Regions from separate parts of the Clostridium sp. DL-VIII genome, predicted to be linked through region 1. Evidence: a T-box and tRNA genes for the amino acid it is inferred to sense, from the RefSeq annotation. Region 1 holds a T-box; the other holds one or more tRNA genes.
What was found. The T-box of region 1 lies ahead of serS (serine--tRNA ligase). A T-box ahead of a tRNA ligase gene usually reads a tRNA of that ligase, here a tRNA-Ser.

Region 1 (10,741 bases):
ACCTATATAATCTAAGGTTTCATTCTTATAGTTATAAAAAATTTCTACCAGTTCATTTATAGTATCACTATAATTATATTGTGAAATATATGGAGAGTTGCAAAAGGCCATTATAATTTTATCTACAATTTGGCCGTCAAACTCTATTCTGCCGCTTTTCTCAAGTGCCAAATTTCTTGTATTAATTATTTCTTTTATATCGTCCTCATTAAGCCTTAACCCATATTCATGAGTTAATTCATTGCACTTGAGTATATCATTAAATACCTGCTTATCTAGTGAGCCTTCTTGAAACAAATTAATAATTTCATCCAATTTAAAAACTTCCTTTCAAAAAACTATTGACACAGAGATTAAAATATGTTATATTAATATTATATAGTCATAATTGTATATTATATCATTGGCTTATTTTATTGTCAATGCGTTTTTCTGAGGGTTTTCAATTTTGAACGCTCTTTTTTTGCGTTATAAATCCTATTTTTATTTACAATATATATATATTGCAATTTGCAATGTACAGTTCACAATTAACAATTATTGAAGAAATCCTGTAAGGATTTCAACCATAATTGTCAATTGTACATTGTAAATTTTCAATTGAAACATATATATATATATGTTTCAATTAATTTTATACATTTTACATCTAGATATCTACTTAGCCTATAGCCCTTTCAAATGTAATTTTATTATTGCTCATATATATCATAAGAATTTTAAGCCTAATATTAATCATGCGAAATAAAGAAACATAAAAATAAAGTAAGGCATCTAAAAAAACACCTTACTTTATTTCTTTATTTAACTTGTTATAGTGCTAAAAACTTATCAAATCTTTCTCTAGTATTTTCTTCACCTATAATTTGCATTATAGTATAAATATCAGGTGAATTAGTTCTGTGAGTTAAAGCGGCTCTTACAGCTCCCGCAACATCTGAAATCATACCTTTATATTGATCTGGATTTGCTTTGAATTCTTTTCTATTCGCACAGTATCCAAGTCTAATTCCTATTTCCTTTAAGTCATCAAACCAAGCTTCTTGGCTTTCTACATTAAATTTAAATTCATTTTTATAAGTAGCTACAACTTCTTTTGCTGCTTCTAAGGTTACACCCTTTGGAAGTTCTATTTGTTCTACTGATTCCTTATAGAATAGTTCATCAAAGAAGTAGAAAATCTTATCCTTTACTTCATCCCATTTAGCAAAATCTTTTCTTGGCTTTGGACCTTCTTTATCTATATTAAAGATTTCTTTTGCCATCACTTCATTTTCTGAAACTAATTTGTACATCTCTGCATCAAATTCTTTAGCCCAAGTTATATAGTTATCATAAACATATTCTGCTTTCATTACTGCTATACATTCTTTAGATACATCATTTAATTTAACTAAATCAAATAATGCTCCGCTCTTACCCATCTTTTCTAAATGGATTTCAAATTCATGATAATCAGCCTTAGGATTTTCAGCTCTCCATTCTTCAAAAGTAGAATTAACTATATTAAGTAAGTATTCTACTACTGATACTACTGGGAATCCAACTTCCTTATAATAAGAAACAGCAGCTTCTGCATCTTTTCTCTTTGAAAGCTTTCTCTTTGATCCACCATCCTGCTTCATTATTACTGGAATATGAGCATATCTTGGAGCTTCAAAACCTAAAACTTCAAATAATTGAACATGTATTGGAAGTGATGATAACCATTCTTCTCCTCTTATTACATCTGTAGTTCTCATTAAATAATCATCTATTGCATGAGCAAAGTGGTATGTTGGAAGTCCATCACCTTTTATAAGCACTACATCCTGATTATTCTCTGGGAATGATATATCCCCCTTTATTAGATCATGGAATTCAACTCTTTTTTCAGGATTTCCAGGAGACTTTAATCTTATAATATACTTTTCTCCATTTTCAATTCTCTTTATTGCTTCTTCTTCTGTTATGTTTCTAAATTTAGCATATTCTCCATAGTATCCTGGAGTTATTTTATTAGCCATTTGTCTTTCTCTAAGTTCTGTTAATTCTTCTGGAGTACAAAAATCTGGATAAGCTAAACCTTTTATAAGTAAATCTTTTGCAAAAGTATTATATATATCAGCTCTTTCACTTTGTTTATATGGACCATAATTACCTTTAAAAGTGTCCTGACCTGTCATACCTTCACTAAAATCTAAACCAAAATTATGCATAGTTACTATAGTATCTTCTATTGCACCTTCAACTTCTCTTTTTTGGTCAGTATCCTCTATTCTTAAATAAAAAACTCCTTCAGTTTGACTTGCTAATCTTTCATTTATTAATGCTGAAAATACTCCACCTATATGTTGAAATCCAGTTGGACTTGGTGCGTATCTTGTGACTCTTGCACCAACTTTCAGATTTCTCTTTGGATATTTTTGAATATAATATTCAGGTGTATTTTTAACATTTCCAAATATCATATCTGCTAATTTTTCAAAACTCATTATCTTATCTCTCCTTATCATTCTTCCTTACAAGGTATTATAGGCCCCTTGTTATGGCGATTTATATAAATCTTAATTGACTTTCCCAATGTTCATTCCAAGTTCCAAATCCCTCTGAATACTTTTTCTCTAAAAACATAGGCAACCTCTCTTTAAGACCATCTGATAAATTAAGGTTTAACAAATCATCCTTATCTACCCAAAACACATTACCCTCATCAGTTTTTTCTAATAATTCACCACTAAATACATCTGTTCTATAATTGAATACAAAATATTTGTCACCAGTTTCATCATTATTCCAGTATATGATTCCACATGGCTCTAAATTTGATATTGTTAGCCCTGTTTCTTCTTTGATTTCTCTTATAGTTGACTCTATTAAACTTTCCCCATCTTCTACATGACCTCCTGGAAATGAAATCCTTTTCCAAGATTTAATTCTATCTTGGACTAAAACTTTATTATTTACTTTATCATAAACCATGCACATATTGGTCAATTCTACTTTTGCCACTGTTATAATTTCACCTCCCAAAATTAAAAATAATATTTAATCAAAATTATTTATCCTAAACTCATAAATATACTGCATCTTCAATATCTGTTGCTTTCTCTTTAAACTGAAGCTTATATTTTTTTTAAATTCCAACCCATTCAAAAAAAATCGTCAAGCAGTGCTGATGATAAGACAACGTTATATATATTTTTTTAATTTTTAATATAAAAAAACCTCTCATCCTAAAAACTTCTAGGACGAAAGGCTTAACTTCCGCGTTACCACCTAAATTGATTAAATTAATTAATTTAATCCACTTAATTATCTTTAAGGGAATAACCCCATAAATATACTACGCCAAGTGGCTTTCTATTTATTACTCCAAAGCTTCCTTCAATAGCTCTAAATTCTAGGCTTCCACCCTCCCTAGATCTCTTAAATTTAAAATACTATTTACTCTTCTTTTTCAACACAGTTAATTATATATTAGATTTTATTATTTACAAAATACAAATCAATTATACATTTTGAAAATGTTAATGTAAAGAGATTTTATTATAAATATACAAATAACTCAGATGCTTTTGTTTAATCTATCTGCAATCTAAACATCAATATATATAACTTCACCATCAAATATAATATATATTCATGCAATATGTTTTAATAACTTCAAATTAAAACAAAAAAACTCTGCCAGCATAATAATAAATATACTAGCAGAGGATTCTTTTATTTTTGTATACTATTTTAAATTATTTAATAACTTTCTTTCCACCCATGTATGGTTGAAGAGCAGTTGGAATATTAATAGTTCCATCTTCATTTAAGTTATTTTCAAGGAAGGCAATAAGCATTCTTGGTGGAGCTACCACTGTATTGTTTAATGTATGTGCAAAATATTTTCCATCTGGACCATCTACACGAATCTTTAAACGACGAGCTTGTGCATCACCTAAGTTAGAGCAGCTTCCAACTTCAAAGTATTTCTTTTGTCTAGGAGACCAGGCTTCTACGTCAACTGATTTTACTTTTAAGTCTGCTAAATCACCTGAACAGCATTCTAAAGTTCTTACTGGTATATCTAAAGAACGGAATAAATCAACGGTATTCTTCCATAACTTTTCATACCACATTTTACTTTCTTCCGGCTTGCATACAACAATCATTTCTTGTTTTTCAAATTGGTGAATTCTATATACTCCTCTTTCTTCTATACCATGAGCTCCTTTTTCTTTTCTAAAGCATGGTGAGTAGCTAGTTAATGTATGAGGAAGTGATGTTTCTGGTAATATTGTATCTATGAACTTACCAATCATAGAGTGTTCACTAGTTCCTATTAAATATAGATCTTCGCCTTCAATTTTGTACATCATAGCATCCATTTCTGCAAAACTCATAACACCAGTTACAACTTGGCTACGAATCATGAAAGGTGGAATACAATATGTAAAACCACGATCTATCATAAAGTCCCTTGCGTAAGATATAACAGCAGAATGAAGTCTTGCAATATCTCCCATTAAGTAATAGAAACCATTACCTGCAACCTTTCTTGCACTATCTAAATCAATACCATTGAATTTTTCCATAATTTCTGTATGATATGGAATTTCAAAATCTGGTACAACTGGGTCTCCAAAACGTTCTAATTCTACATTTTGACTATCATCCTTACCTATAGGAACACTTGGATCTATTATGTTAGGAATAACCATCATGATGTTTTTAACTTTTTCTTCTAATTCCTTTTCCTTTATATCTAATTCAGCCATTCTATCTGAATCCGCACTTACTTTTTTCTTTACTTCTTCAGCTTCTTCTTTTTTACCTTGAGCCATTAAACCACCAATTTGTTTAGATAGCTTATTTCTATCAGCCCTCAAAGCTTCTACTTCCTGCTTTACTTTTCTAAGTTCAGCATCTAAATCAATTACTTCATCTACTAAACCTAATTTATTATCTTGAAACTTATTTTTTATGTTTTGTTTAACTATTTCTGGATTCTCTCTTAAAAATTTAATATCTAACATATTTTTCCTCCTGATTAAATAATTATTAATTATAATATAAAAAAACCGTCCCAATATATAAATTGGGACGGAATAATCCGCGTTGCCACCCAAATTGCTGATTCATAATAAAATCAACCACTCGAAATAGTAATATAAAGGTTACTAATCTTTCAGCTTGAACACATGAATTAAATAATCATGTACTTTACCGCTGACAGCTCCAAAAGTGGAAAGATTCAGCCTTTCACCGATTCTCACCATCCATCGGCTCTCTGAAGAAATTCTTAAATCGTAGCTTTTATCATCACTGCTTTTTCATATATTTCTTTATATCAATAACACACAAATAATAAATGTGTATACTGCATCCTTTATTATTATATATACATTTATACTATTTTTCAAGTAAAACCTCAGCGTTAAAGATTAAATTTATTTATGTCGTCCAAATTCTCTTAAAATCCCTTATTTATTTTCAGAAAATTAAGAAAATATATTTCCATCAATTTTTGAAAAAACGCCGTACTAGTTGCGTTGCAACTACGCAAAAAAAATTTAATTAATTTGTTCCATAGTCTTTAAATTTATCACAACCTTTGTTAAAATAATATTTGTTATAAATCGTGTATTTTTATATGCTGATTTAACTGTGATATATCTTCAGATGTTAGAGTGTCTGTTCGAAAGGATTCTAGCATTCTTGAAGATATTTCTTTTATCCCAATTTTTAATTCTTTTAGTGCTGCGCTACCGTTTTCTAGTAGTTGTCTTAATATATCTGAAATCTGAACTAATAAATAATGATTTTTCATGGCCTGATAATATAAACAACACGCATGCTCAATATCATATCTTATATTCTTTTGGTTGTTGAATCCTTCATTTTCTATTTTCCATCTGCTTCTACCAGCGACTACAATTTTAAAAGCATTTCGTTTAGTAACTTGTATATTCGTAACAAAAACAAAGTTTTTGGACGTTTCTTCTTTTGTGCTTTTATCTTTAGATTTCTTGCGAATGTTTTCAGTGAAATCTACTATATTAACAGAGCTATTTTTATATGAAACTTCATTTATATAAGTTAACTTTTGATGTATCTCGTGACTTTTAAAAGTTAAATTAGAGGTGTTTTCATTATTCTCAATATATTTTATGGTTTGAATTTCTTCCCAAAGTGTTTTTGCTCTTCCTTCTTTAAATCTAAAAATAAATTTCCACTTATACTCAGTACATAATTTATAAATTGGTTCACATGCATAAAGACTATCACCTAAAATGCAGATATTAAGCTTTCTAAACTTATATTTCAATTTTTTCATAAGTCTTCTAGCTGCATTTATTTCACAATCTTGTTTGCTAACGCTTTCGTTCTCATTTTCTACAAATTCAGTTAATATACTAAATGTCATATTTCCTAAAATAAGCTTAGCTTCTAATACCGTGTGATAATAAGTTATTCTTTCTATTTCACCAGTATCTTTATTCTTGTGTTCTTTCCTTAAACAATGTTCACAATGTTTTTCCTTAAAGGAAAATAATTGTGAACCATCAATAGCAATGCACCAATGCTTATCTAATAATCGATATTTCTCCAACGACCTTTTTTTGAAAAGCTCTCGTATCATATAATCTCTAATTTTTTCTAATTCAGATACGTCTAATTTTCTCAAAAAGTCATTTATAGTATCATAGTGTGGTATGTCTTCTAACGAGTCATATCCTAATGATTTAGCTATATTATCTATTGCTAAATCATTGTTAAAATCATTTGTCATTCTATTCATGCTAACAATTCCAGAAACATTTTTCATAATAACTACAAACAGTATTATTTCTGGATTATAAGTTATATAACTTTGATTTCTTTTATCTTTCACATTGGCTAATTTCCTATTAAAATCTCTAAAAAAATGCTTTTTTATTTTTGAAAATTCTCCGAAAAAATTTATTTCTTTTTCCATTTCTCTTTTTTGTTTTCTTGTTCTTCTATTCATAACTTTCCCCGCAAACGTAGTAATTTAGGCACTTTTCTTAATTATATTTTATCATAATTCATTACATTTTTGGAGTTTATTTACTCGAAATTAATTCAATCTTTAGAGCTGGTAAAACCTTATCTTTGAATTTAAAACCAATTTAAATGTAATATTAAGGAATGTGAATTATATTATTTTTAAATGTTTTTAATAGTATTATTCGTAAAATCAATTAAAAATATTCCTTTTTATTTATTGATTTTTTAATAAATTCAAATGAAAAATAAAGCTAAATTCACACACTCATTAAATAAAACAGATGTGCTTATTATTTTCACTGTTTCTAAACTAAATGCCCTTCTTCAGTTGAATCTTGACATAAATATGAATGGAAGTTTATTATATGATAGATACTAAATATGTTCTAATTGACAGTTTATATTTAACAATTAACAGTAAATGATGAAATTCAAGTTGAATTTCTTTAAAATTATTAAATATTAATATCTAACTAGAACTTATAACCATAAAACAACCTAAAATAAATTCTTAAAGAAGAGGAGTATTATATGTATCCAAAAGATTTAAATTACAAGATGCCTGCTGAATGGACCACTCATGAGCGTACCTTTATTTCATGGCCTGTTAAAGAATCTATGTGCCATCCTGAAAACCATGAAAGTGTATGTCTTGGATATGCTGAATTCATCAAGGCAATTTCAGAATTTGAACCAGTTACAGTAATTGTGAACCCTGAAGATTTAACTTACGTGCAAAATCATTTTAAAACCTCTAATAATGTAGAATTTCTTTCTATCGAACATAATGATGCATGGCTTCGTGATAATGGTCCAACATTTATAATGAATGATACGCAAAGCTTAGCTGGCGTGAATTGGAACTTTAATGCTTGGGGTGGAAAATATGCTCCTTGGGATTTAGACGACAAAGTAGCAGGAAAAATTCTAGAACATTTCAATGTAGAAAAATTTGATGCACCTTTCATTTTAGAAGGCGGTTCAATTCATGTTGATGGAGAAGGAACTCTGCTTACTACTGAAGAATGCTTACTAAATCCTAATAGAAACCCAGACCTTACTAAGGAACAAATTGAAAATTATTTAAAAGAATATTTAAATATAGAAAAAGTTATCTGGCTAAAAAATGGTTTAGATGGCGATGAAACTGATGGTCACGTAGATAATATAGCCTGCTTTGCAGCTCCAGGGAAAATCCTTATGCAAACCTGCAATGACCATGAAGATAACAATTATAAAATAACCTTAGAAAATCTTGAAATATTAAAAAATTCAACGGATGCCAAAGGCAGAAAGTTTGAAATTATTAAAATTAATCAGCCGCCTAGAACTGAATATAAAGGTGAAAGATTAACTTTAAGCTATTTAAACTTCTACTTTGTAAATGACGGTATTATTTTACCTGTATTTGGCGGTAATGCTAAAGAAGCTGATAAAGCTGCTGCAAAAGTGCTAAGTGAAACCTTCCCTGATAGAAAAATCAGAACGGTAGATGGAATAGCTGTTATTAAAGAAGGTGGGAATATACATTGTACTACTCAGCAGATGCCAGCTTCTAAATAATAAAATAATAAGATGAGGTGATACACATGAGAAAAGTTAAAGTTGCAGCTACCCAAATGAGCTGTTCTTCAAACATCGATGAAAATATTTCTAAAGCTGAAAAATTTGTAAGAGAAGCAGCCGATAAAGGTGCTCAAATAATTTTGCTTCAAGAATTATTTGAAACTCCATATTTTTGTCAAAAAGAAAAATCAGATTATTATATCTACGCTACAGAAGTAGAACAAAATAAAGCTATTAATCACTTTAAGAAAATTGCCAAAGAACTTAAAGTTGTTCTTCCTATCAGTTTTTATGAGAAGAAAAATTATGCAAGATATAATGCCATTGCAATAATCGATGCTGATGGTGAAGTACTTGGTACCTACAGAAAAAGCCATATTCCTGATGGCCCTGGCTATGAAGAAAAATTTTACTTTAATCCAGGAGACACTGGTTTTAAAGTATGGAAAACACGCTATGGTAAAATTGGCGTAGGTATATGCTGGGATCAATGGTATCCAGAAGCAGCTAGATGCATGACTCTTATGGGTGCTGAAATGATATTCTATCCTACTGCTATTGGTTCTGAACCTCAAGATGGATCAATTGATTCAAAAGATCACTGGCAGGCTTGTATGCTTGGTCATGCAGCCGCTAATTTAATTCCTGTAATCGCCTCAAACCGTGTTGGCGTAGAAGAGGATGAAGACTCTAAAATCACCTTCTATGGTTCATCCTTTATTGCAGGACCACAAGGTAATAAAGTTATTGAAGCTAATCGCAGCGAAGAAACAGTATTGGTTGCTGAATTTGATTTAGATGAGCTTGAAACACAACGTATTGAATGGGGAATATTCAGAGATAGACGTCCTGACTTATATAAAATTATTACCTCTTATGATGGAGACTTAATAATTTAGATTTAAACTTAAAATTAAAAGTTCTGCTAAGACAATATTAACTGGATATGCTTAGCGGAACTTTTTTAATATTAATAATAAATGTTATCTGATCTTTAAAAAACTATCTTTAATCTAAAATAATGTACTTCTTTCTATTCTCTGGAACATAATATTTTATTTCTCTACTTTATTAAATTAATGATGGAAAAGTCTTATTCCTGTAAATGCCATAGCTATATTATATTTGTCGCAGATTTCAATTACATTATCATCTCTTATAGATCCACCTGGCTGAGCTATATAAGAAACGCCACTTTTTCTAGCACGTTCTATGTTATCTCCAAAAGGGAAAAATGCATCTGAACCTAAAGATACCTCTGATAATTTTTCAAGCCATATTATCCTTTCTTCTTTGCTTAATGGTTCTGGCTTTTCAGAAAATATATCTTCCCAACCCCCATCACATAATAGATTCATATAATCATCTGAAATATAAACATCTATTGCATTATCTCTATCTGCTCTTTTTATTTCTTTTTTAAAAGGAAGTTTTATAACCTTTGGATTTTGTCTCAAAAACCACGCATCAGCTTTATTTCCAGCCAATCTAGTACAGTGAATTCTTGATTGCTGACCTGCACCAATTCCAATAGCCTGTCCATCTTTTGCATAACATACAGAATTTGATTGTGTATACTTAAGTGTAATTAGAGCTACAATCAAGTCCCTTTTAGCATCGTCAGGTACAATTTTATTTTTAGTAGGCAAATTATTAAATATATCTTGACTTATTTTTACATCATTTCTCTTTTGTTCAAAGGTTACTCCATAGATTTCTCTTGTTTCAATTTCCTTCGGAACATAATTGATATCCATTTGTATTATTAAATACTTACCTTTACGCTTACTTTTCAATATTTTAAGCGCTTTATCAGAATAAGCTGGTGCTATTATTCCATCAGATACCTCTCGTGATAAAAATTTTGCTGTCTGCTCATTGCACTCATCTGACAAAGCTACAAAATCTCCATATGAAGACATTCTATCTGCGCCTCTTGCTCTTATATATGCTGTTGAAATATCTGATAATTCCTCCTCCTCTACAAAATATGCTTTCTTTAAAATTTCAGTTAGGGGAATAGCTACTGCAGCTCCTGCCGGGCTAACATGCTTAAAAGATGCAGCTGCAGCTAAGCCTGTAGCTTCTTTTAATTCTTTTACAAGCTGCCAGCTATTAAATGCATCTAATAAATTTATATATCCTGGAGTCCCATTTAATATTTTTATTGGTA
Region 2 (10,741 bases), 1.9 Mb from region 1:
AAATGAAAGATTAAAGAATGATATAAATACTATTGTTATTGATGATATAGATGAAGATACATTCATAATAAATATGCCTACGACGTCATCAAAAGGAAATTTAATAGCAATTAAGAGTAATAAGTGTTTAGGATTAGAGGAAGAATTGATGCTATCCAAAAATATATTGAAATACATAGATAAAGAATTGATAACTAATATATTTACAGAAATATATAGTGGGAATAATATTCTTATAGATAATAGTAATGTAGAAATGGGGTATATGAGAATTTCAGGAAATCACTATGCTCAAATAACAATTGCACCAGCTATCGCTAAAGACATAGAGGAGAAACTTAAAGTAAATATGAATATAACTAAAAAGAGAGATTTTATTGATAAGAAAAGAGATGTATATATATTTAGAAATATGTCTAAGGAGCAGAGAAATAAGATAATTTCAGTAGATAGCCGCTATGGAAATATAGTCTGTAATTGCAATAATATATCAGAAGGTGAGATTGTCGACGCCATAAGAAGACCTTTAGGAGCAAGAACTGTTGAAGGAGTAAAAAGGCGTACTGGAATAGGAGTAGGGAGCTGTAACGGTTCGTATTGTAATATGAGAATTATAAAAATTTTAGCCAGAGAAATGGATAAAAGTATTTTGAGTATAGTAGATGATTCTATGGATTCCAATATCTTAGTAGGAAGAATTAAGGAATTCAATGAAATTTGAGTAAGGGGGATTAAGAATGGGAAATAAGGATGTATTTACTAGTGTAGTTAGAATAAAAGGTAATCAAAATTATAAGGTTGTATCAGTAAAGAGTAATAAGCCAATAGAGAAAGGCTTATGGAGGGAATTTTCTAAAGTTCTTAGCAGGATTTATGCAAGTACACCTATTAACATTGGAGACATTATATGCAAAAATATTATGAATACTGGTGTAGATATTGTTTGCACTAAAAAGATTTCGTCTTAAATTTAGTATATAGGTACAATGATGCATGTTAGTTTTATAATTAAAATAAAACTAACAAAAGAAAATATAATAAAATAGTTGACATAAATATAAATCCTTGTTATAATCATATTTGTCGTGAGACGTGGAAAGATGGTCGAGTTGGTTTAAGGCACCGGTCTTGAAAACCGGCGTGCGTGTAAGCGTACCTAGGGTTCGAATCCCTATCTTTCCGCCATTTTTTTTTCTAAAAAATAAAAAATTAGAAGGCATGTGGAGGATTACTCAAGTGGCTGAAGAGGCGCCCCTGCTAAGGGCGTAGGTCGGGTAACTGGCGCCCGGGTTCAAATCCCGGATCCTCCGCCAAAAACATCTAACGTTGGTTAGGTGTTTTTTTATTTTTGAAAGTAGTAGAAACACACAATATGTTAAGCAGATTTTCCTGCATATAAAAAAATTGATTTTCTAATAATTTATAAAGGTATTAAAAAAATTAAGATTGTGAATCTTGCTAAAATTATTCGAATAAAAATATTGACAGGTATAGTCTTGCTTGGTATAATAAGTTTTGTGAGTTACGGAAAGATGGTCGAGTTGGTTTAAGGCACCGGTCTTGAAAACCGGCGTGCGTGTAAGCGTACCTAGGGTTCGAATCCCTATCTTTCCGCCACATTATTTTTAAAGTAAAAATAATAGAGGGCACGTGGAGGATTACTCAAGTGGCTGAAGAGGCGCCCCTGCTAAGGGCGTAGGTCGGGTAACTGGCGCCCGGGTTCAAATCCCGGATCCTCCGCCAAAACATCTAACATTATGTTAGATGTTTTTTTTGTTGTTCAAAAAATTATAATACAAACATTTAATAAATATAATTAAAAATTGACGCAATAAATTTAAATTTTAGAATTAAAATATTATAATAAAATTAGTACACCAATTTGCTAAAGAAGGTGAATCATGCTTAAAGGTTATAATATATATTTGAGAACGTTACAAAAGAGAGATATTTTGATATTATATAGATTATTTAATGATGAAAATGTTAAATTATATAATACGATACCTAATGATATACAAAGTGGCAATAAAAGTTTAAGGAAGGCGCTAAGTATAATTAATGAAAAGAATGTTTTAGTTGGATTTATAACATATAAGGAGAGTAATGATTGCAAAGGAATATATTCTATTGGAATAACCATTGGAAGCATGTATTGGGGAAAGAAATATGGTCAGGATTCTATAAGGACGCTTATACGATATTTGTTTGGGAAATTAGATGCTATAAGAGTTGAGTTAGAAGTTATAAAGTATAATTTAAGAGCAGTAAATTGCTATAAGAAATGCGGATTTGTAGAAGAAGGAATAAAGAGAAATAAAGTTTATATAAATGGTAGATATGTTGATACTATAATTATGGGAATAGGTAAAAAAGAATTAGCAGATATTTAAAAGGTGAGGTATAGCACATATGAGTATAAGATTTATTTATGGAAGAGCAGGGACAGGAAAAAGTCAATTTTGTATTAATGATATAAAAGTTAAAATAGGTGAGGGAATAGGAGAAAACAAATTAATTTTATTAGTTCCAGAGCAATATACATTCACTACAGAAAATAAAATGTTAAAAGCTATTGGAGAACGTGCTTTTTTAAGAACCGAAGTATTAAGTTTTAAAAAAATGGCACATGAAATTTTTGAAGAATACGGTGGACGTGTCAAAGAAATAATAAAAGAGTCTGGACGAAACATGTTAATTCATAGAGTGCTAAATGAAACGATAGATTCTTTAGATTATTTTAAAAAAATATCAGGAGAGCAAGGATTCAATAAAGTAATTTCTGAAGTAATTTCTGAATTTAAGAAATACAATGTTAATATTGATAGTCTGCAAGCATTAGATGGAAAAATAAATGATTATGAATTAGTGCAAAAAATCAAGGAATTAGCAGTAGTCTATGAAGCATTTAATTTAAAGATGCATGAAAATTATATTGATGGAGATGATGAATTAACATTACTAGAAAAAAAGTTATCGGAATCTGACGCATATGTAGATTCAGAAGTATGGATAGATGAATTTAATAGTTTTACACCTCAACAATTAGAAATTATAAGATTGTTAGCCAAGAGATGCAAGAGAGTAAATATAACTCTTTGTATGGATAGTAGTAAATCTATAGATGATAAATACGAAGATATAACTGATGTATTTAATATAGTAAAAAACACAGAAAATAAGATATTGAAGATAATAGAGGATAATAACATAGCTTATGATAGACCTATTTATTTAAATAATACTATACCATATAGATTTAAAAGTAATGCGGAGCTTAGACACATTGAAAAATATTTCTTTACTTATCCATTTACAGAATATAGAGATAAGTGTAATAATGTAGCGCTATATAAAGCAAATAATATTTACGATGAAATTGAGCGGGTAGCGAGAAGTATTATTGAACTTGTAAGGGATAAAGGATATAGATATAAAGATATATCTGTTGTTTGTAGAAATATAGATGATTATCAAAAAATAATATCAGTAATATTTAAAGATTATGATATACCGTATTTCTTAGATAAAAAGATTCAGTTGTTAAGTAATCCATTAATAGTACTTATAAGTTCAGCTTTTGAAATTTTATTTAAAAATTGGTCTTATGAGAGTGTATTTAAATATTTGAAAAGTGGATTAACTGGTATAGATAACTCATATATAGATATTTTAGAAAACTTCGTGCTTGAACATGGAGTAAAAGGATATAAGTGGACTGTAGAAGAGATAATTAATGAAAAATGGTTTAATAATAATGAAGAATTAACGGATGAGAAAATATTAATATCTGAAATTATGGAGGAAATAAGAATTCCCTTAATAACTTTTCATAACAAAATAGACGGAAAGCATAATGTTAGGGATATATGTACGGCGATTTATGAGTTTTTAGTTGACTTAAAAGCTTTTGAGAGAATAAATGAATGGATAGAAGCTTTTGAGGAAATTGGTTTAGAAGATAAAGTTAAGGAATATAGTCAAGTTGAAGGTATAGTTATAGAGATTTTAGATCAGGCAGTAGATGTAATTGGAGATGAAAAATTAGATAGCTTTGAATTTTTTAAAATATTAAATTCAGGGTTCTCAAATGAGGAAATTGGAGTTATACCAGTTGCTTTAGATCAGGTGAATATTGGAGATATAGCAAGAATTAAAGGTAGAGATGTTAAGGTTCTTTATATAGTAGGAATAAATGATGGTGTACTGCCAGCATCTAAAAAGGAAGAAGGAATACTATCAGATAGAGATAGGGGAATATTAAGCGAAATAGGTGTAAGTTTATCATCAACAACCAGGAGCAAGGTATTTGAGGAGCAATATTTACTATATATAGCATTAACAATAAGTAGTGAATATTTATTATTATCGTATCCTATGTCTGATTTTGAAGGTAAATCATTAAGACCATCTATAGTGATACCTAGAATCAAAAAAATATTGCCTGGATTAGTAGAAGAAAGTGATATTTATGATTTAGGTAATGAAAAAGATAAGTTTAATAAAATTAATACTCCAATTCCAACATTTAATGAACTTATACTTGCGATGAGAAAGGATTTTGATAAAGAAGATGTAGAAGAATATTGGCCAGACGTATATAGTTGGTTTAGTGAGAAGGAAGAGTTTAAGGAAAAAGTTAAGAGCATCTTTAAAGGTCTTGAATATTCTAATGTAGGTGATAAGATTGCTCGAAGTAAGCTTAAAAAGCTTTATCAAAATGACATGGGAAAGTTAGTATTTAGTGTTTCAAGATTGGAAAAGTATGCTGAATGTCCATTTTCATATTTTGTTCAATATGGACTTAAAGCTAAAAACAGAAAAGTATACGAATTTACACCACCAGATTTAGGGTCATTTGTACATGAAATGTTAGATTCATTTACGAATAAAATTAGAGAAGAGGGTATTCTGTGGTCTGAATTAAACAATGAGAAGTGCAAAGATATAGTGTCTAGTCTTATTGATAAAAAATTAATTTCTGACGATAACTCCATATTAAATAGTTCAAAAAAGTTTAGATATTTAGCTCAAAGGTTTAAAAGGGTAATCTCTAAATCTGTCTCAGTTATTGCAAATCAAATAGGAAAAGGTGAATTTGAAGTATTCAAAACAGAATTTAATTTTGGAGACTATAGATCAGGGGAAGCCATAACATTAGAATTAAGCTCAAAAGAAAAAGTATATCTTCAAGGAAGAATAGATAGAATAGATACATTGGATTTAGATGGAGAAACTTATATTAGAGTTGTAGATTATAAGACTGGTTCTAATAAACTTGATTTAAATGAACTTTATAATGGATTACAAATGCAACTATTAGTTTATTTAGATGCTCTTATTAAAAATTCTAAATATATATTAAAGAAGCAAGTGAAGCCTGGTGCTATATTATATTTTAAAATAGATGACCCTATAATAAAGGGAAATAAAGAAATGACAACAGAACAGGTACAAGAAGAGGTTCTAAGTGCTTTGAAAATGAGAGGATTAGTTTTAAAGGATGCTAGGGTTGTTAGAGCGATGGATAAGGATATTGATGGATATTCATTAATTATACCAGCTGCATTTAAAAATGATGGAGATTTTAAATCTAATAGTGACGTAGTTACAGAAGAAGAATTTATATTACTTAGAGAGTACGTTAATAAAAAAATGATAGATTTATGTGAAGAGATGCTGAGTGGAGAAATTAAAATACAACCAATTAAAAATGCCAATAGAACATATTGTGAATATTGTGATTTTTCGTCAATATGCCAGTTTGATACGACAATAAAGGATAATAAATATAAGATAGTTTCAAAGAAATCTTCAAATGAAATTTGGAACAATATAAAAAGTTCTATAAGTTGTTTACGGGAAGAAAATGATTCGTGAGAATGTTTTATTAAAATAGCTTATAGTCTATAAATACTAAATTATAATTTGAACAGCTTTAGATAGTGATAGGAGAGATAATATATGGGAGAAACGAAATGGACTAAGGAACAGTTAAGTGCAATTGAAACAAGAAATTGCAATCTTTTAGTTGCAGCAGCAGCAGGCTCTGGTAAAACTGCTGTATTGGTAGAGAGAATTATTAGAATAATTACAAATGATGAGAATCCAGTTGATATAGATAAATTATTAGTTGTGACATTTACTAATGCAGCAGCAGCAGAAATGAGAGAGAGAATTGCTGATGCCATATCAAAAGAGTTAGAAAGAAAACCTAATTCTAAGAATCTTCAAAAACAGCTAACATTATTAAATAGAACTAATATCACTACAATGCATTCATTTTGTTTAGATGTAATAAAAAATAACTATCATAGAATAGATTTAGACCCATCTTTTAGAATTGGAGATCAAACGGAAGGTATATTAATTAAGAATGAAGTTATGGAAGAACTTTTTGAAGATAAATATGATGAAGAGGATACTGAATTTATTAATCTGGTTGAAGCATTTAGCAGCTATAAGAATGATAATAACCTTAGGGATTTAGTTTTAGATTTACATAATTTTACTATGTCAGGTCCATGGCCTGAAAAATGGCTTAATAAGAATGCAGAAATTTTCAATATCAATACATTAGGAGAACTGAATCAGACAAAATGGGTAAAAGTTCTTATTGAAAGTATTAGAATTGAAGTTCAAGGCCATATTAAAATGATGGAAAAAGCCATTGAAATAATTAATAAGATAGATGGTCTAGAAGCATATTTAGATAATTTTACAAATGAACTAATAGATATAAAAAAAGCTTACGAATCTACTGATAATGGGCTTGAGGCAATTTACAACTCATTATTGTGCATAAGTTTTTCTAGATTGAAGACTATTAAAAAAGATAAGGTTTCAGATGAAAGTTCTCAAAATCTTGTAAAAAAAATAAGAGACGATATTAAGAAGAAAATATCTGAATTAATTAATAATACGTTTGCAGTAACTCCAGAGCAAATGCTGCTTAATATTAAAGGTTCATATCCATATATTAAAAAGTTAACAGAAATTGTTTTAGAGTTTGATGAAAGATTCAGAAAAAGAAAAAGAGAAAGAAATATACTAGATTTTAATGACTTGGAACATTTATGTTTAAAAGTATTAATTGATTACGATGAAAATAATAATATAATACCATCTAAGGTAGCAGTAGAATTCAAGGAATACTTTGATGAGGTACTTGTTGATGAGTATCAAGATTCAAATAATGTACAGGAAACAATAATAAATTTAGTATCTAGAAAAGAGTATGATAATCCTAATGTGTTTATGGTTGGTGATGTAAAACAAAGTATATATAGATTTAGGCAGGCAAAACCTGAATTATTTATTGAAAAATATAATACTTATCATATAGATCAAGGTAATAACAGAAAGATTCAGCTATATAAAAATTTTAGAAGCAGAAAAGAAGTTATAGATGGTGTAAATTATCTGTTTAAGCAGCTAATGTCTGAAACTGTTGGAGAGCTAGAATATACAGATGAAGAAGCACTAAATTTAGGTGCTAGTTATAAAGAAGTAAGCCAAGATAATGTAATTGCTGGCGGATCAATAGAGGTCAATATAGTGGATAAAAATCATGAAGAAGAAGCAGCAGAAGATATTGAAGATGATCAAGAAGAAATAAGTAATGTTGCGTTAGAGGGAAGAGTTGTGGCAAGAAAGATTAGAGAATTAATGTCACAAAGTGGAGAGAAAACATTTAATGTTATAGATAAGGAAACTGGAGAATATAGACCATTAAAATATAGAGATATTGTAATTCTTCTCAGGGCAACAAAGAATTGGTCTGAAACACTACTAGATGAATTAGGGAATGAAGGAATTCCAGTATATGCAGATACAGGATCAGGATATTTTGAATCTATTGAGATTAGAACAATAATTTCTTTATTAAAAATAATTGATAATCCAATGCAGGATATTCCGATGATAGCAATAATGAGATCTCCAATTATCAGTTTTTCAGCAGAGGAGATAAGTGAAGTAAGGCTAGTAAATAAAGAAAGTTACTTTTATGAGAATATAAAGTGTATAAGCAAGGAAGATTTTAAATCTGGAGAAGGACAGTATTCAAAAGAGTTAATAAATAAGTGTAAATATTTAATTGATAATATTGATAAGTGGAGAAAAAAATCAATTTATATGGCAATTGATGAATTCATATGGTACTTATATATGGATACTGCTTATTATGGATATGTTGGGGCTATGCCTAATGGTGTATTAAGACAAGCAAATTTAAGAATATTATTTCAAAGAGCAAGACAATTTGAAAAAACAAGTTTTAAGGGATTATTTAATTTTATAAATTTTATAAATAAACTTAAAAAATCTTCCGGAGACATGGGAAGTGCCAAAATACTAGGAGAAAATGAAGATGTAGTTAGAATTATGAGTATTCATAAAAGTAAAGGATTGGAGTTTCCAGTAGTATTCTTATGTGGAATTGGTAAAAACTTTAATTTGATGGACTTAAATAAGGACATAGTATATCATGAAGATTTAGGATTTGGACCTGAATTTGTAGATTTAGAAAAAAGATTTAGCATTGGAACATTAGCTAAGGAATCTATAAAAAAGAAAATGAAACTCGAAACATTATCAGAAGAAATGAGAATACTTTATGTGGCATGTACTAGAGCAAAGGAAAAGTTAATCATGACAGGTACAACTGCCAATATTGAAAAATCAGTAGAAAGATGGATAAATTCAGCATCTTTAGATAAGGCTCGAATTTTACCTTCTGAAGTATTAAAAGGGAGATCATATTTAGATTGGCTTTGCATGGCATTGTGTCATCATAACGCAGGAAATGTATTTAATGAAAAAATAGGAGTCTCATGTGAGGGATTAAGTGATGACATATCCAAGTGGGAAATAAATTTTTGGAATAAAAATGATCTAATTATTAAATCTGATTCAGATAGTGAAAATGAAGAAGATCAGTTTGACTCAATGGCATATGTAAATTTAAATGATCAAGCCGTTAATGAGGAGATAAATAGGAGACTATCATATGAGTATCAGTTAAAGGCATTAACTACTCTTAAAAGTAATATTTCAGTTTCAGATTTAAAGAGAAGAAATGAAGAAGAAAATTATGATACTGAAGAAACTTACAGGGAAAAGATTATAACAACTCCTAAATTTCTTCAGAAAAAAAAGGGGTTAACTCCATCTGAAAGGGGTACGGCAGTTCACTTTGCAATGAAAAAAATAGATTTTAATAGAGTTTCATCAGTAGCAGAAATTAGTGAACAGCTACAAAAATTATTTGAAGAAGAATTTTTACTTAAGGAAGAGTTAAAAGCAATAAATCCTTATAAAATATTGAATTTTTTCAAATCTAATTTAGGAAGCAAAATTCTTGAAATAAATAAAAGAGGAGAAAAAATCTATAGAGAAGTACCATTTTATACTGAAATAAGCAGTTTAGAGGTAGATAAAACTTTAGATGATAAATATAAAGATGAGAATGTTAGATTGCAGGGAATAATTGATTGTTTTTTTGAATATAATGGAGAGCTTATTCTTTTGGATTATAAAACTGATTATATAAAAGAAGGTCAGGAAGAAGAATTTAAGCAGAAATATATTAAACAATTAGAGTATTATAGCAATGCCATATTTAAAATGACAGGAAGGGCAGTTAAATATAAGTATCTATATTCATTTTCTTTAGAAAAGGAATTTGAAGTACTATAAAACTTAAGTTAAAAGCAAGAGTTATATTTGTAACCTTGCTTTTTTACATTGCATATATATGTTGCGATAATAAAATTACATTTAGGATGTCTATCCGCTAAGTAAATATCTAAATGTTAAATGTAGAAAATCAATTGTAACATATATATTAAATTATCAAGATATTTACTTTATTATAACTTTACTTCCTTTAGGAATATTATTATAAATCCATTTGGCATCATCAAGTGAAAGTCTAATACAACCATGAGATGATGGTTTATTCATCGTATAATCTAAAACATTAGTTTTATCTTTATTAAATGGAACTGAATGAAATAAGATATCTCCTGTAATTTGAGTCCAGTATTTTCCACCTTCATTATATTTATCAGAGAAGAACCAATCACCTTTTTCTTGAATTGAAAAGGACCCTGAAGGTGTATCCTCTCCAGATATTCCAGTAGAACAAGAACAAGTTTTAACTAATTTCCAATTATCAGCTTTTCCTTTATAAATATATGTTTTTTGGTTTTTTATATTTACATTAATAAGATAAGATGTATCACTTTGAATATTTAATGTATTAATGTTACTTGGTGATATTACGGTTGTTAATGCACGAGAAGAAGCCTCAGCGACAGCAGAATTTTTATCTAGGTATTCTTGTTGTTTAGTTTTAATGTCAGTTATTTTTGCTTCTATATCAGCATCATTACCTAAAATTTTACTGTTATCAGAAATTTTTGATAAGGCTTCAGTATAATGATCATTATTGACTAAAGAGTCACAATAATTAAATAATGAATCTTTTAATGCGTTTTTAGATTTATCTATATATATCAATGATTTTGGATAATTTAAATCTAAAGCTGAAACCTTTTTTAAACATGCTATTGCCTCGACGTATTGCTCATTATCAAAATAATTTATGGCATCAGCATAATTCTTATTTGAATCTTTAATTAAGTCCATTGAATCTGAAATATTATGTAATTCATCATCAGCTATAATGTTATATCTTTTAATTTCTTTAAGCTGTAATAAAGCGTCTTCAGGTGAT

Region 2: it encodes a tRNA-Ser, which carries the amino acid that the T-box ahead of serS (serine--tRNA ligase) is inferred to sense. The anticodon was not compared.

The regions. Positions count from the first base shown of each region.
Region 1 is NZ_CM001240.1:4,848,428-4,859,168, forward strand. Features, by position in the region: gene CDLVIII_RS22405 (DUF6323 family protein) at 1-315, opposite strand, end outside; gene gltX (glutamate--tRNA ligase) at 813-2,474, opposite strand; gene CDLVIII_RS22415 (8-oxo-dGTP diphosphatase) at 2,536-2,991, opposite strand; T-box leader at 3,224-3,452, opposite strand; gene serS (serine--tRNA ligase) at 3,729-5,006, opposite strand; T-box leader at 5,067-5,305, opposite strand; gene CDLVIII_RS22425 (transposase family protein) at 5,603-6,982, opposite strand; gene CDLVIII_RS22430 (agmatine deiminase family protein) at 7,534-8,565, shown strand; gene aguB (N-carbamoylputrescine amidase) at 8,592-9,467, shown strand; gene CDLVIII_RS22440 (phosphoribosylaminoimidazolecarboxamide formyltransferase) at 9,645-10,741, opposite strand, start outside.
Region 2 is NZ_CM001240.1:267,878-278,618, forward strand. Features, by position in the region: gene CDLVIII_RS01260 (FAD-dependent oxidoreductase) at 1-721, shown strand, start outside; gene CDLVIII_RS01265 (DUF1667 domain-containing protein) at 738-968, shown strand; tRNA gene CDLVIII_RS01270 (tRNA-Ser) at 1,095-1,185, shown strand; tRNA gene CDLVIII_RS01275 (tRNA-Ser) at 1,223-1,313, shown strand; tRNA gene CDLVIII_RS01280 (tRNA-Ser) at 1,527-1,617, shown strand; tRNA gene CDLVIII_RS01285 (tRNA-Ser) at 1,653-1,743, shown strand; gene CDLVIII_RS01290 (GNAT family protein) at 1,902-2,393, shown strand; gene addB (helicase-exonuclease AddAB subunit AddB) at 2,413-5,880, shown strand; gene addA (helicase-exonuclease AddAB subunit AddA) at 5,965-9,699, shown strand; gene CDLVIII_RS01305 (L,D-transpeptidase) at 9,865-10,741, opposite strand, start outside.